One region of the Sinomonas terrae genome, then DNA from elsewhere that is predicted to be linked to it. Evidence: predicted binding sites of a transcription regulator. Region 1 holds the regulator's gene; each other region holds the start of a gene.
The links. Region 1 encodes LexA, which represses DNA repair genes until DNA is damaged. Its sites were predicted from a motif close to TCGAACANNTGTTCGA; they were not measured.
Positions count from the first base shown of each region.

Region 1 (3,273 bases):
GGGCGGTGAGGGGACGCTCTTCGCCCTCGGCGAGGACACCGCCGTCGCCCATCCGGGCGGCGCGGGTCCCACTACCCAGCTCGGCCGCGAGGTCAAACGCCTGCGGGAGTGGGCCGAAGAAACCGAGACGGGGGATCGCGACGACCTGATCCCGGGGGTGAGCGATCGGGCCTGGCGGCAGGTCTCGGTGACGGCGCTCGAGTGCCTCGGCTCCCAGCGGTGTCCCCTCGCAGCGGAGTGCTTCAGCGAGCTCGCGCGGCAGCGGGGGGCGGAGGCGGACATCGTCGTGACGAACCACGCGATGCTCGCGATCAACGCGTTCGAGGGGCTCAACGTGCTGCCGGAGCACGACGTCGTCGTGGTCGACGAGGCGCACGAGCTCCAGGACCGCGTGACGGGGGCGGTGAGCGGCCAGCTCTCCGCAGCGATGGCCATGGCCCCCGCTTCCAGCCTGCGCCGCCACTGCGGCCTCTCCGTCGAGGCGCTGCAGTCGGCTGCCACGCAGCTTGAGCTTGCGCTGGCAGATGTCCCCACGGGCCTTCTTGCCCGGGGGCTCACGGAGGAACTTGCGCAGTCCCTCGTGCTGCTGAGGGATGCGAGCCGAGCGGCCATCTCGGACTCCAAGCCCAGCGATGGGCAGGCGTCCGACGGCGGGCGGCAGGTCGCGCGGTCCCGCGTCAGCGCGGTTCTCGAGTGCTGCGAGCGGATGCTCGACGCTGAGGCCCAGGGCGAGGTGATCTGGGCCTCGCGCACCGGGACGTTCGATCCGGCGTCGGGCTACTCCGCGCCCCCCGATGATGCGCCCGCGACCCTCTGCATCGCGCCGCTCAACGTGGGCGGAAAGCTGCGGGACGGTCTCTTCGCGGACCACACGGTCGTGCTCACGTCCGCGACGCTCGCGATCGGAGCGGCGTTCGAGCCAGCCGCCGGGGGACTCGGCCTGCTCGGCGGCGGCGCCCCGACCTGGACCGGCGTGGACGTCGGTTCACCCTTCGACTACCCCCGGCAGGGCATCCTGTATGTGGCGCGCCATCTGCCCAAGCCGGGCCGCGGCGTGTCAGTCGAGGCGATCGACGAGCTCGAAACCCTCATCCGGGCATCGTCCGGAGGGGCCCTTTGCCTCTTCTCGTCTCGGCGAGCCGCCGAGGACGCGGCCGACGAGCTGCGCGACCGGCTCGACGTATCGATCCTCTGCCAAGGCGAGTCATCGATGAGCGCGCTTGTCCGGCAGTTCGCCGACGAGCCGGACACGTGCCTCTTCGGGACGATGTCCCTGTGGCAGGGGGTCGACGTGCCCGGGCATTCGTGCCGACTCGTCGTGATCGACCGCATCCCGTTCCCGCGGCCGGACGATCCCCTTGCCACGGCACGTTCGCGCGCAGTCGCCCAGGCCGGGGGGAACGGCTTCATGACCGTCTCCGCCTCGCACGCGGCGGTACGTCTCGCGCAGGGCGCTGGCAGGCTCATCCGATCGACCGAAGACCGCGGGGTGGTTGCGGTCCTCGATTCACGCCTTGCCACCGAGCGCTATGGCGCCTTCCTCCGGTCGGCGCTTCCCCCGTTGTGGGGCACGACGGACCGCGGAGTCGTGCTCAAGGCACTCGAGCGCCTCGCCGCTTCAGACTGAGCGCAGCACTGAGACCACGCGACCCATGATGGTTGCGTGGTCGCCCAGGATGGGCTCGTAGCGGGTGTTCTGTGGGAGCAGCCAAGTGTGGCCGTCACGCTGCCGGAACGTCTTGACCGTCGCCTCGTCGTCGAGGAGAGCCGCCACGATGTCGCCGTTCTCTGCGTCGTTCTGCCGTCGAACGACCACCCAGTCTCCGTCGCAGATGGCTGCGTCGATCATCGAATCTCCGCGGACCCGCAGCATGAACAACTCCCCGTAGCCCACGAGCTGGCGGGGGAGTGGCATGACGTCCTCGACGACTTGGTCTGCGAGGATCGGTCCGCCTGCGGCGATGCGCCCGACGAGGGGAACCATCGCGGTGTCGGCGGCGCTCGCCATGTCGTCCAGAGGAATTCCTCCGACGCCGAGCACCGGCGCCGCGCTCTCGGCTTCCATGGTGAGCGGGCGCTCGTCGAGGTTCAGCGGCATGAGGACCTCCATCGCGCGCGGTCGCTTGGGATCGCGGCGGAGGTAGCCGAGCTTCTCCAGCTGGGCGAGCTGATGGGTCACGCTCGAGAGGCTTGCGAGGCCGACCGTGTCTCCGATCTCGCGCATCGACGGCGGGTAGCCCTTGGTCTGGACCGAGCGCTGGATCGTCTCGAGGATCTTCCGCTGGCGCACGGTGAGTCCCTTTGCGGCTCTGGCCACTCCTGCCATGCGTGCCCTCTTTCTCGTCTTCTTATTTTGTCGGTGCCCATCTGGATGCTGATTCCACCGTAGGGGACACGGCGGCACCTTTCAAACATTTGTTCTAGCGAGTCTGGACATCGTTCGATGAGAAGTGCTAAAAGTGTTCTGAATGGTTCGAAGACATGTTCGAAGGCATTCCTGAGGAGGAAGAACCGTGGCACACGCATTCGCAGTTCCGTTCGCAGGGACACCGGCTCGCTCGACCGGCGCACAGGCTCCCCACCCCCGCCTGCGGCTCACTCGCCGGGGGCGGCTCGTGCTGATTGCCCTCCCGTCCTTCCTTGGAGCGGTGTTGCTGCTCGCGTTTCTGAGCGGACTCATCGCGCCTGCCCACGCTGGCGACACGGCGCCGTCGGTGACGCACACGAAGCAGGTCACTCTCCAGCAGGGGCAATCGCTGTGGACGGTCGCGGCACAGTACGCTCCCGATCGCGACCCGCGCGTGGTCATCGACGAGATCGTCGAACTCAACAACCTCGATTCGACCAGGGTCGTTTCAGGGCAGCAGATCGCTGTCCCGACTGAGGGTTGAACCGGGCTGGGGGTCGAGCTCGGCCCGGGCTTGAGCCCGCGTGGGGCTGGGCGTACGCCGAGTCATGAATGCGGAGGCGTCAAGCACCCGGGCGTAGGCTGGACCGGTGAACGATCAGACTGCTCAGCCCACCTCCCGTGAGGAGCGCCTCGCGGGGCTCCCTCTTCGCGAGGATCTGCGCGGTCAGCACCCATACGGGGCGCCGCAGCTGGACGTCCCGATCATGCTCAACGTCAATGAGAATACGTACGGAGTGCCCCAGGACGTCCAGGAGGCCATCACCCGATCCGTGCGCGAGGCCGTCTCGAGCCTCAACCGCTACCCGGACCGCGAATTCACCGAACTTCGCGAGGCCCTCGCGGAGTATCTGGGGCATGGCCTG
Region 1 is NZ_JAKZBV010000001.1:2,814,455-2,817,727, reverse strand. It holds gene L0M17_RS13015 (ATP-dependent DNA helicase) at 1-1,627, shown strand, start outside; gene lexA (transcriptional repressor LexA) at 1,619-2,326, opposite strand; gene L0M17_RS13005 (LysM peptidoglycan-binding domain-containing protein) at 2,514-2,891, shown strand; gene L0M17_RS13000 (histidinol-phosphate transaminase) at 2,998-3,273, shown strand, end outside.

Region 2 (3,273 bases), 250 kb from region 1:
GACGGAAGCGGCACCGTCGCGACGAGGGCATCCAGAACGCCTGCGACCGTGAGCCCAGCGGCGGCGGCCCGGCGGTCCAGGATGAGCCGGTGGACCAGCACGGCCGGAGCCATGGCCGCGACGTCGTCTGGCAACACGAAGTCGCGGCCGTCTAGCGCCGCACGCGCCTTCGCGGCGCGCAGAAGCTGAAGGACGGCACGTGGGCTCGCCCCGAGCCGGACCCTCTCGCTCGTGCGGGTGGCGCGGCCGAGCGCTACCGTGAATTGCTTGACGGGGTCGGAGACGTACACGGCCTTGACCGACTCGATCATGGACGCGACGTCGGAGGCCTCGGCGACCGGTTCGATCGAGAACAGCGGGGATTCGGACTGGTGGCTCTCCAGCATCTCGATCTCGGCGGCCTCGTCCGGGTAGCCCATGGAGATCCGTGCCATGAACCGGTCGCGCTGAGCCTCCGGGAGCGGGTACGTCCCCTCCATCTCGATGGGGTTCTGGGTTGCGATGACCATGAACGGCTCGCTCAGCCCGTAGGACGTTCCGTCGACCGTGACCTGGTGCTCCTCCATGCATTCGAGGAGGGCGGACTGGGTCTTCGCGGATGCCCGGTTGATCTCGTCGCCGATCACGATGTTCGCGAAGACGGCGCCCGGGCGGAACTCGAACTGGCGCGTCGCCTGGTTGTAGATCGAGACGCCCGTGACGTCGCTCGGCAGGAGGTCCGGCGTGAACTGGATGCGGCTGACGGAACAGTCGATCGTCCGCGCGAGCGTCTTGGCTAGCATCGTCTTGCCGACTCCGGGGACGTCCTCGACGAGCAGATGGCCCTGGGCGAGCAGCACCGTCAGTGCGACGCGCGAAGCTTCTGCCTTCCCGTCGATGACCCTGTCGACCTCGGCGAGGATGGTCTCACACAGTTCGCGGAAGCGCAGGGGCGGCATGGGCGCTGCCGGAGGTGCCGCTCTCCGCGGCGTGAGGGCCGTCGCTGCCGCGTGGTGCACGTCCATGCATTCCCCCTGGGCCGGGTGGGAGTGTGACCACTGACGAGACGTCCGTCACACTTGTGTTCTGTCCACGTTACCCGCAACCCGAGCCTTCGACCCTGCCCTATTTAGTGACCCCGCTGTGACGCAATCCTTGTTCGGAGCGGTGGGACGGTCGGTTCATGGGTGCCTGGGAGTGGGATCTCGGAGCGTGCGGTCTGGTTGACGCTCCCAGTGGAGCCGGGGCGGGGGGTCCGGTGGGGTCTCCTTGGGCGATTGGGCGATTCGCTTATTTTGTCGGAGGTGGGTGAGAGGGTTTGTTCATGGGGGAGAACAAGGCGGAGGACCCGGGGGACCACATGTCCGGGGACCATATGGGGGAAGACGCGGTGGAACACATGGGGGACCCGCGTAGCGAGGGCCACGAGACCGACGACGGCGCGGGCGTGGATCAGGGGGCGGACGACGGCGCGGGGCTGGCTGAGGGGGCGGGTCAGACCGACCGTGCAGGGCTGATTGATGGCCTAGAGCCATCCCGCGGCCCAGAACCATCCAGTGATACAGAGCCATCCCGGGACGCAGAGCCTTCCGACGACGCTCGGGCCGCGATGACTCCGGCCGCTATCGAGCACGAGGCGCGTGCCGTCTTCGTGGACTCCTTGGTGACGACCGTTCGGGGACTGGAGTTCGTGGAGGCGCGGATGCACGCGTTACGCCTGAAGGCCGTCGCCGCTCTGCACAGCGAGATGCGGCGCGTGGCCATGGGTGCGGTTGAAGCAAGCGAAGCAGCGTCGATCACGGCTGCAGAGATCGCGGCTGCGATGAACGTCTCGCAGCGCACGGGCCGGGTCTTGGTTGAGGAGGCGTTGGCGCTGACAGACCCCGGGCTCGCCCCTGTGCTGGACGCGATGCAGGAGGGAAGACTTGATCGTCGCCGGGCGCGCTCGGTAATGGAGTACGCTTGCGTGCTGCCACCCGGCAAAGACGCCGAGTTCTGCGCTGCTGCAGTGAGTCTTGCCTGCCCTGATAACCCTGACCATGCTCCCAGCCCCGCAGCCCTCTCACGTCGTCTCCGGCGACTCGCGGAGGACTACCACGACGAGCCTCTGGCGGCGCGAAAGGAGAGAGCGGCGGCGTTCCGAAAAGTCGAGGTCGAGCCCTCGAAGGACGGGATGTGCTGGATCACCGCCCACCTTCCGGTCGAGGTCGGGGCAGCGATCGACACGCGCCTCGAGGCTCTCGCCAGATCCTTGCAGCAGCCGGGAGAGTCGCGCGGAATCGGCCAACTCAGGGCGGACGTCTTTCGAGATCTGCTACTCGACCCTTCAGTCTCTGCGCCGAACTCCGCGCCGCTTCCTGAGTATTTCCCCGGGTCTTTCTCCGCAACGTCAGGTTCTTCCGCGTCCGCTTCTGCTCATGCCCCCGTGCCCTCCGCCTCTGCAAACGCCGCCTCTGCAAACGCCGCCTGTACAAACGCCGCCTGTACAAACGCCGCCTGTACAAACGCCACAGCGCCTCCCCAGCCCCGCGCGAAAACTATTGGCGAGCTCGACGCCGACGCCAGTGATTGCCGTTCGGTGGTGGCAGGGCGTCCGGTTGTCGGTGGTGGAGTGAGGATGGAGGTGGTCGTCACGGTGCCAGCACGAAGCCTTTCTGGAGAGGCGGAAACGCCCGGCGAAATCCTTGGCTATGGGCCCATCGACGCCCCCGCCGCGCGACAGCTGGCAGCCGAGGCCTCCACTTGGACGACCATGTTCGTTGATCCCGAGTCGGGGGCCCCTTTGGTGCTCGGCAGGAGGAGGTACACGCCCTCGCTCGCTATACGACGATTCCTCGGGGCCAGAGATCGGACGTGCCGCTTCCCAGGCTGCGACAAACCAGCGCCCGCCACTGAAGCAGACCATACAGAGGAATGGCAGGACGGCGGCACCACGGAGGTCGCAAACCTGGCCCTTCTCTGTCGTGAGCACCATAGGCTCAAGAGCTTGGGTGTGTGGAAACTGCGGCAGGTGAGGCCGGAGACGCAAGACGACCCGGAGAAACGAGACGACCCGGAGAAACAAGACGACCCGGAGAAACAATACGAAGCCGAGGCCTCATCACCCGCAACTGTTGATGCGCCGCCGGGCGGAATTCTTGAGTGGACTTCGCCGACGGGCCGTCGATACGTCACGTATCCAGAGCCTGACGCCCCGCCGCCGTTCTGATATTGAGCGGTGTTCTGTCAAGTGGGCATGGTGAGGTGCCGTCGGGAAGGAGGTCCCCGGCGGCACCTCTGTGCTTCGCTAGGTGG
Region 2 is NZ_JAKZBV010000001.1:3,064,070-3,067,342, reverse strand. It holds gene L0M17_RS14155 (AAA family ATPase) at 1-1,004, opposite strand, end outside; gene L0M17_RS14150 (HNH endonuclease signature motif containing protein) at 1,304-3,187, shown strand.
Region 2: L0M17_RS14150 (HNH endonuclease signature motif containing protein) is a predicted target of LexA. The motif match lies at 1,053-1,068, and genes of this name have one in related genera.

Region 3 (3,273 bases), 740 kb from region 1:
ACGCCAAGCGTGCCAAGGCGTTCGCCAAGTACATCAAGACGATCGAGGTTGCGGCGCGCCTCGGAGGCCCTGACCTGTCCGGCAACCCCGCCCTCGACCTGGCTGTCTCCAAGGCGAAGAAGAACTCGGTCCCGAACGACAACATCGACCGTGCCATCAAGCGCGGTGCGGGCCTGACCGGCGAGGCCATCGAGTACACCGAGATCATGTACGAGGCCCGCGGCCCCCAGGGTTCGGCGCTGCTCATCGAGTGCCTCACCGAGAACCGGAACCGCGCCGCGGCGGATGTCCGCCTCGCGGTCACCCGCAACGGTGGCAGCATGGCCGATCAGGGCTCCGTGAGCTACTTGTTCACGCGCAAGGGCGTCGTGAGCCTTCCGAAGAACGGCCTCTCCGAGGACGACGTGTTGATGGCGGTCCTCGACGCCGGCGCTGAGGAGGTCAAGGACGCTGGCGAGAACTGGGTGGTCTACTCCGAGCCGAACGACCTCCAGGCCCTCCGTGACGCGCTCAACTCCGCCGGGATCGAGTACGACACCGATGAGGCAGAGTTCGTGCCGTCCATGGAGGTCGGACTCGAGACCGACGCCGCCCGCAAGTTCGTCCGGCTCGTCGATGCGCTCGAGGATCTCGACGACGTCCAGAATGTCTACACGAATGCGGACATGAGCGAGGAGGTCATGGCGGCCCTCGAGGCCGAGTGACCTCCACCGTGGCATCGACTCACGGGGCCGAACCCCCTCAGCTGCGCGTCCTCGGCGTTGATCCGGGCCTTACCCGGTGCGGGCTGGGCGTCGTCGACGTCGCACGCGACCGTCGGGCGACGCTCGTCGGCGTCGGCGTGGTCGGGACCAGCGCCCAAGAACCGCTTGATGCCCGCCTTCTCCTCATAGCACGCTCTATCGACGAATGGCTCGATCGCTATGAGCCCGAGGTCGTCGCCGTCGAGCGGGTCTTCTCGCAGCTGAACGTGAGCACTGTCATGGGTGTTGCCCAGGCATCGGGCATCGTCATCGCGGCCGCTGCGCGGCGGGGCATCCCCGTTGCCCTGCACACGCCTTCCGAGGTCAAGGCCGCGGTCACGGGCAGCGGCCGGGCCGACAAAGCGGCGGTCACGCGCATGGTCACCAAGATCCTGCGCCTTGAGACTTCGCCCCGCCCGGCTGACGCCGCGGATGCGCTCGCGCTTGCCCTCGCCCATGCGTGGCGAGGGGCGGCACCAGGCTCGCCCTCAGCGGTGGGAAGGACGACGGCGATGACCGCCAACGCATTGACGCCGGCCCAAAGGTTGTGGGCAGAAGCGGAATCTAGGGCTCGTCGGAAGACCTAGCTGAGTGGGGAGCGCGGAGAAATGGCCAGCGGCAGAGTCGAAGGCGCGCCGACGCACCTCGCCTTTTCTGTCACCCAACCCCGGTAACTTGTTCGTAGATATGTTCGGACGGCAGAAGGAGCCCTCACCGTGATCAGCTTCCTCCGTGGCGCGGTCTCCCATGTGGGGCTCGGATCGGGCGTTATCGATGTCGGGGGAGTCGGCATGGCGTTCTCGGCCACGCCCCAGACCCTCGCCGGCCTACGAGTGGGCGAGGAAGGGACCGTCCATACGCTCATGGTCGTCCGCGAGGATTCGCTCACGCTGTTCGGTTTCGCCTCGCCCGAGGAACGCGAGGTCTTCGAGGTGCTGCTCGGTGTCGCAGGCGTGGGGCCTCGACTGGCCCTCGCGGTTCTTGCAGTGCACAGCCCAGAGGCAGTGCGCGTCGCGGCCCACTCGGAAGACGCGAAGGCGTTCACGAAGGTTCCGGGCATCGGCCCGAAGGTCGGCGCTCGCCTCGTCCTCGAACTCAAGGGCAAGCTGGTGCCGCTCGGAACAGGTGGTGAGCAGGCGCCGTCGTCCGCTGGACCCGCCGGGGCGGCGTGGAAGCCCCAAGTGGTTGAGGCGATGACCTCGCTCGGCTGGTCGGAGAAGGACGCCTCGTCAAGCATCGAACGGGCGCTCGAGGACCAGCCGGACCTCGCGGAAGCAGGGAACGTTCCGGAGATCCTGCGCGCCACGCTTCGCTGGCTGGGGCAGGGCGCGAGGACTCCTGTGAAGTCAGGCGCTCGTGGCTGAGCCGTCCCTCGTCGCGAGCGGGGAGGAGCCGGAAGAGCGGGCGATCGAGGCGGCCCTGCGGCCGAAGCATCTCGACGACTTCGTGGGGCAGCAGCGCGTCCGGCGGCAGCTCTCGCTCGTGCTCGAGGCGTCGCGGCTGCGGGGGCGGAGCGCGGACCATGTGCTGCTCTCGGGGCCGCCTGGTCTCGGCAAGACGACGCTCGCGATGATCATCGCGGCGGAGATGAATGCTCCCTTGCGGATTTCCTCGGGGCCAGCGATCCAGCACGCGGGCGACCTGGCTGCGATCCTTTCCTCGCTGTCCGAGGGCGAAGTCCTCTTCCTCGATGAGATCCACCGCATGTCCCGCCCGGCCGAGGAAATGCTCTACATGGCGATGGAGGATTTCCGGGTCGATATCGTCGTGGGGAAGGGTGCCGGTGCGACGGCAATTCCCTTGGACCTGCCTCCCTTCACTCTTGTCGGCGCCACGACGCGAGCAGGGCTTCTGCCTGGCCCGCTCCGCGACCGGTTCGGTTTCACGGGCCACCTCGAGTTCTATTCCGTGGAAGAGCTCGAACTCGTGTTGCGCCGTTCTGCCGGGTTGCTCGATCTGCGCGTCACGTCCGCGGGGTTCACCGAGGTCGCCGGCCGCTCGCGCGGAACCCCTCGCATCGCGAACCGCCTTCTGCGGCGTGTGCGGGACTGGGCCCTCGTCCACCGCATCGAGCAGATCGATGCGCGAGCTGCGGCAGCCGCTCTCGACATGTACGAAGTGGACGCGAAGGGCCTGGACCGGCTGGATCGCGGGGTCTTGTCTGCACTCGTGACCAAGTTCGGGGGAGGGCCCGTTGGTCTTTCGACGCTGGCTATCGCGGTGGGCGAGGAGCCCGAGACCGTCGAGACGGTGGCAGAGCCCTATCTGGTCCGCGAGGGGCTCATGGGGCGCACGCCTCGAGGGCGGATCGCGACACCGGCCGCCTACGAGCACCTTGGGCTTCCGCTTCCTCCTGACGCGGCGTTCGCCTACAGCGCAACCCTGTTCGGGCCCGGATCGGCCCCCGCGAGTGAGGATGACGCCAACGACGGCGAATTCCTCGCCGACTGGGGCTGAGACACCGCGCGCCTGACGGGAACTCTTGGGGACGCTTACCCGTAGACTGAGATAAGACATCCTGCACGGCGGG
Region 3 is NZ_JAKZBV010000001.1:2,074,280-2,077,552, forward strand. It holds gene L0M17_RS09720 (YebC/PmpR family DNA-binding transcriptional regulator) at 1-704, shown strand, start outside; gene ruvC (crossover junction endodeoxyribonuclease RuvC) at 746-1,330, shown strand; gene ruvA (Holliday junction branch migration protein RuvA) at 1,460-2,107, shown strand; gene ruvB (Holliday junction branch migration DNA helicase RuvB) at 2,100-3,200, shown strand.
Region 3: ruvA (Holliday junction branch migration protein RuvA) is a predicted target of LexA. The motif match lies at 1,423-1,438, and genes of this name have one in related genera.